2 regions of the Salinivibrio sp. PR5 genome follow, and region 1 is predicted to be linked to the other one. Evidence: predicted binding sites of a transcription regulator. Region 1 holds the regulator's gene; the other holds the start of a gene.
The links. The regulator CRP, encoded in region 1, controls carbon source genes, mostly activating them, when cyclic AMP is high. The targets are predictions, from matches to a motif close to TGTGANNNNNNTCACA.
Positions count from the first base shown of each region.

Region 2: the regulator CRP is predicted to act here: its motif matches at 1,917-1,932, upstream of dinG (ATP-dependent DNA helicase DinG).

Region 1 is NZ_MUFK01000005.1:78,945-82,138, reverse strand. It holds gene BZG82_RS03565 (hypothetical protein) at 1-650, opposite strand, end outside; gene crp (cAMP-activated global transcriptional regulator CRP) at 779-1,411, opposite strand; gene BZG82_RS03555 (phosphoribulokinase) at 1,663-2,532, opposite strand; gene BZG82_RS03550 (YheU family protein) at 2,592-2,810, opposite strand; gene BZG82_RS03545 (hydrolase) at 2,959-3,194, opposite strand, start outside.
Region 2 is NZ_MUFK01000007.1:13,507-16,700, forward strand. It holds gene BZG82_RS04575 (YccT family protein) at 1-404, opposite strand, end outside; gene BZG82_RS04580 (porin) at 508-1,503, opposite strand; gene dinG (ATP-dependent DNA helicase DinG) at 2,025-3,194, shown strand, end outside.

The DNA.
Region 1 (3,194 bases):
TGGGGCGATACAAACAAGAACATCGGGAAGCGATAGATCAGCATTAAGTGCGGATCGACCAACAGATTTGCATATTGAGGTCGCTCTGCCAGCTCGCTAAAAGGCTCAATCAAAGCACGCGGGAAGAGGTCAGCCCGTCCGGTATCGACGGCTTTAAAGATATTCTCAAAGCTTGATATTTCTCGAACCCGAAATCCCGCCGACTGCAAGACCTTCACATCCGCCCAGCCTTGCCCTTGGATCATGGTCAGATTATTGAGCCCTGCTTGGTCACTGATTTGTGCAAGCTTGGGTTCGGTGGCTTGATTGGTAATGAACAAGCGATGGCCTAATAGACCCCGAAAAACTGGATAACGGATGGGAAGTAATTCTGACTCAAGGGTACGGTCGGCCCCGAGCCAATCTACCGTCAGTCGTCCTTGTTTCAGCATTTCTACTTTACGAGACTGAGAGCCAATTTGGCCTTGAAAGGGCTGTAACGTGACAGACTTACCCGATTTTTCCGCTAAAAACTCAATCAAGTCGATAGCGTATAAATCGAGGGCAGAGCCAGCCCGTGGTTCTGGGTGGACAATGGTGATATTCGCCGCAGCAGTTGAAGAAACCGCCGCGAGTAGCAATGCAGCAAGGGTGTGACGTAAGCTTCTCATAAACGACATCCTGTTAATCAGTTGTTAGATGGGTCGTTTTTGAAGTGTAGAACTTAGGTAATGAGTTTCCAGTCAATAAAAATAAAAAACCGACGCAAAAGCGCCGGTTTTATCGCAACACGCGAGGATTAGCGTGTGCCGTAAACCACAATGGTTTTACCGTGAGCTGAGATAAGATTCTGCTCTTCCAGCATTTTAAGGATACGCCCAACCGTCTCACGCGAACAGCCAACAATTTGACCGATTTCCTGACGCGTGATCTTGATTTGCATGCCGTCAGGGTGAGTCATGGCGTCAGGTTGCTTCGCCAAGTTCAGTAGGGTTTGTGCAATGCGGCCGGTCACGTCCAGGAAGGCAAGGTCTCCCACTTTCTGGCTGGTCACTTGCAGGCGACGCGCCATCTGAGAGGAGAGACGCATCAAAATGTCTGGGTTAACTTGGATCAGCTGGCGGAATTTCTTGAATGAAATTTCTGCCACTTCGCAAGGTGATTTCGCACGTACCCATGCGGTGCGCTCTTGGTCCTCTTCGAACAGACCAAGTTCGCCGATGAAGTCACCTTGGTTAAGGTAAGACAGGATCATCTCCTTGCCTTCTTCATCTTTGATTAGTACGGCCACAGAACCTTTCACGATGTAGTACAAGGTCTCCGCCTTTTCCCCTGCATGGATCAGAGTACTTTTGGACGGGTACTTGTGAATATGACAATGTGAAAGGAACCACTCGAGTGTAGGGTCTGTTTGAGGTTTTCCTGGAACCATATAACTTATTTCCTCTGCATGTGTTGCCCGGCAACGACGTCCTGTCTTTGTCTGAATGGAAACCCATCAGTCCAATGCACAGAATACGAGGTCTTGGCGCAGGCTACAAGCTCACTGTATGTTAACAAGAGTGTATCTTTTTTCTATCTGGATTTCTTGATTTTGATCTAAGCCAACCGCCTAAAAATTCGGCAAAAATGTGGCTAAGATCACGACCTGAGAAGTAATACACGTTAAGTGCGCTACGGCGCTTAACCTATCTTGCCTTTCTCAATCAACTGTTGGATCAAGGGGCGAATAATCAGCTCCATCGCAAATCCCATTTTACCGCCGGGCACGACCAGCGTGTTGTGCCGAGACATAAAGGCGCCACTGATCATTTGCAGTAAATAAGGAAAATCGACGTTCTTCATGCCACGAAAGCGGATCACGACAAAACTTTCGTCGAGTGACGGGATCCCTTTTGCATTCAGCGGGTTAGATGTATCTACGGTTGGGACGCGTTGGAAGTTAATATGCGTGCGAGAAAACTGCGGCGTAATATAGTGCAAGTAATCGTCCATGGAACGCACAATGGAGTCCGTAACGGCCTCGCGGGAATGGCCGCGGTCGCGCGTATCGCGGACAAACTTTTGAATCCACTCCAAGTTAACGATAGGCACCATGCCGATCAGTAAATCAACATGTTGGGCGACATTGACGTCACCATCCACCACTCCGCCATGCAAGCCTTCATAAAATAATACGTCGGTATTTTCAGGCAGATCTTGCCAGGGAGTGAAGGTGCCCGGCATTTGATTATAAGGCACGGCTTCATCAAAGGTGTGTAGATAACGACGATACTTGCCGGTGCCTTGTTCGCCATATTCTTTAAAAAATTGCTCAAGGCGTGGGAAGTCGTTGGCCGTGGGGCCAAAGTAGCTAATATGACGACCTTGTTCACGTGCTTTACGGATCTCAACATCCATCTCTGGCCGCGTGAAGCGGTGAAAGCTATCGCCCTCTAACCAAGAGGCTTTGATGTTCATCATATTGAACATCTTGCGAAACGCTTCGGAGGTCGTGGTTGTGCCTGCGCCAGATGAACCGGTCACAGCGATGATTGGGTGTTTAGCCGACATGACGAGCCCTGTCATTGATCAGTCTGAATTTACACCGCAGCCCACAATGGGAGGCGGTGTTACGGTCTGAGATCGCGCTGACGACGAATATCCACTGTCTCATGCAGCTCAGAGTATACAATCACGGCATCGCCGGATTTTAATTGTTCGCGCACTTGTTCAACTTTCTCAGCAAAGCTGACTTCCTGCTCACCGTAATCTGTCCCTTCCCGCAACACAAAGTGCTCAATTAAATTGGTCAAGGTTTCGGCTGGCACAGATTGCCATGGAACCATCATACTACATCACCTTTTGCTGACACCTAGATGGCACGGACGCCATCTCCGTGCTTAGGTTGTGAATTAGCTCCCATTTTACCGAATTATGCGCGTAGGTGCAGTGTATCTATGTCGATTCAGTCACAATTTATCGTGACGAATAGGGGCATCAGGTGTCGAGTTGCTCAGCTATCCACGCGGGCACTGCCTCTTCCAACCATAAACGCGGTGCACGCCAACGGCCAGTGACAAACCCAACATGTCCGCCATGGTCAGTGAGTTGATAGCGTATATTGGCCGGTAATGGCGTGGTTGGGATCACCGCGTCGGTCATAAAAGGATCGTCTTTGGCATGAATGATGGTCAAAGGGGTGCGGATCGCAGGCAACACGGATAGGCCACTGC
Region 2 (3,194 bases), on a different contig from region 1:
AGCTCAATCGCGTTCAACGGCATCACCTCGCCACTCTCGAACTCCGCTTGCCATTGTGGGCCTGAAGCAAAATAGCTCGACGCTTGGCTTTGTGCCGAAAGGCGGGTATCAATATCAATGGTGGCATCACGTCCATCGACATTAAAATCAAACACATAAGGGCGAGATGTAAAAACAACATCTTTGCTGCCGCGCTTCACTTCCCCTTCATAGCGCATCACTAACTGGTGTTTGCCATCGCTTAGTTCAACACTTTGCTGAGGCGCCCAGCTGTCAAATTCCACTTCGGTGCCATCAATCACCAAAAACTCAACACCCCGTGCTGAGGTGATCGTTGCGGCCTGAGCGACACCTGACAACAGGGTGACACCCAACGCTAGTCCAGCCCATTTCAACTGCTTCATGATTCTTTTCTCACTGCTTTGCCAATACCATAAATAAAAAAGCCGCCCGAAGGCGGCTTTTTAGAACGAATACTACATGCTGTAGTGGTATCGTTAAGCTCGATTAGAACTTAACTTCCATACCTGCAACGTAACCTAGGTCAGCGTTATCTGCGTTGGTATCACCGATTTCAGCATAAACTTTCGCATTGCTGTGCAGTGCATAAGTGACGTTTGCGTAGTAACCATTGACGTTGTCACCTTTCTCAGGATCTCGGCGATCCCAACCAGCGGCAAACGTAGTGTTACCCATGGTATAGTCAGCTGCCAATGAGAAGGCGTCTGTGTTAATAACGTCGTTTGCACCACCAATCGCGTCTGCTTGGGCGTTACCATATGAAGCCGCTAGGCTCACGTTCTCAATACCAGCATACTCAACTTCGAATTGATAGGCGGTAACATCTACGTCAGTAGGAGTACCGTTGAGCTTAACATTACCGTCGTCAGCTTTGTAGTAATAACCACGAACATCAAAGTCAGCTACGCGGTAGCCTAGACGAGCATCAACAATAGACAGCTCTGCAGTACCGTCGTCTTCGCCATCGCTCTTCTGATAGGTTGATACACCACCATAAAGGGTGCCGTTGTCATAAATGTATTTAGCAACTTGGTCACCATGGCTGGTTTCTTCAAGGCTAAATGAAGCTTTTGACAGCTCATAGTCCTTGGTGATGCCGCTGTCATCGCTGATCAGATACTGACGACCGAAAGTGATTTGACCGAAGCTGTCGCTCTTGAAACCTACGAACAGTTCTTTGTTTTCAACGTTACCGTTCGTTGCGTTTTTAGTCAGAGCTTCTTCTGATTCAAACTCAAATGACATACCAGCCAGTACGCTCATTTCAGGCGACACTGCAACTTCAGTATTAACAGCAAGGTCGCCATCATCTAGGCGCCACATGCCATCTTTATCATTACCAATATCTTGGAAGTATTGAACTTCAGCTGCACCAGATAGGTCTACTTTAACGCCGTCTGCGTCATACAGGTTGATGCTTGCAGATGCTGAGCCAGCAGCCAGCAGAGCTGGAACTGCCATTGCTAGAATAGTCTTTTTCATGGTTAATCCACTGCCTTTTCTATTTAGTCATTATGAGTTCTTTTTTGGAACTCTGTTATATGGTGGCTGTCATAATGCTGCAAAGAACAAAATGCCAATCCACTGAAACTTCGTGGGTAATCGTGCAGAACAATTGGGATTCTGTCAACTCACCCTAAACCGTACAGATCATAACTCACAAAGTTTAAAAAACAAATAGTTAGAAGATTTCGCTGAATGAAGATCACAGTAAACGGTCAGACATTAACCAATCTTGATAAAAGTTAACCACAGCACAAAACAGAATTAAAAACTAAATTAATACAGAAAATATTAATTTTTCAGAATAAAAAACTATTCAATAGCTTAAAATAGGCGCTTTCCTAATCGACAAGTAGAACAGCAAGATAGGGCAAATTGGTTCAATATAAATTCGTGATTAGGATCTCATTACCGTAAAGGAATCTTGCAGTTCGGGATCGTTTTCACGTTTTTGAGTCGTGCTATACTGCGCGCCATTCTCCCTTAAGCCGGACTTATTGATGCTCAGCCCTGCCGTAAAATCAGACATCCGCGCCTGCTATCAAACCCTACAAGCGCAACTTCCCCATTTTGTCCCTAGAAAGGTACAAAACTATCTCGTGGCAGAGCTCGCAAAAACGCTAGCAGGCGATTACGACAACAAGCGCCGGCTATTTGTCGCGGAGGCGGGTACGGGTGTGGGCAAATCGATGGCCTATCTTATGGGGGCCATCCCCTTTGCGCTTAATAACAATAAAAAAGTGGTAATTTCGACCGCAACAGTGGCTTTGCAAGAGCAATTAGCCAATAAAGATATTCCATTTTTTCGTCGCATCTGCCCAAAACCGTTTGATTTTATTCTGGCAAAAGGGCGCCAACGATATTGTTGTGCACACAAATTAAGTGCAGTGGCAGATACAGACAGCATTCAAGTTACGCTGTTCACCCAAAAGCCCAAACAAAACGAGCAACGGCTACTCAATGACATGTACTCGGCATTTAGCCGCGGAAAGTGGGATGGCGACCGCGATAGCTGGCCCAAGCCGGTTGCCGATCATCTCTGGCAAGCCATTGCATCAGACAAGCACACCTGCCACGCCGGATTGAACGCTCATCGTCAGTGCCCCTTCGCCAAAGCGCGCGAGGCGATGGACAAAGCGGATGTCGTGGTCGTCAATCACAGTCTATTATTGGCCGATCTCGAGCTAGGTGGCGGGGTGATCTTGCCCGAGCCAGAGCAATGTCTTTATATGATTGATGAAGCCCATCATTTACCGACAGTCGCGCGCGACTTTTCTGCCGCCAATGCCAGTTTACTCGGTGCGACTGGATGGCTAGAAAAGCTCAACCAAGCCGCGGTTAAGCTCGGTAATACCGCGGATATGAAGCGCGCAAGCCGCTTCGTGGATAGTTTATTAGACGCGATCCAAGTGCTGATCCCTACTTTACGCGACACAAACCAAATTATTAGTGGGTTACCCATCAATGAGGATGGCTGCTACCGTTTTGTTGATGGCGAACTGCCTGACGCTTTGGTAGAGCCCTGCCAGCAATTGAAGCAGGCGAGTAAAAAAGCCAACCAGAGCTTGGCGAAAATTCACGATTTGATCAACGAGCGACTGAAAGAAAATGACATTTCGGCCAAGCTCGCCGACCCTGCGCTTGCGGAAAGTGCCTTTTTCTTACAACGG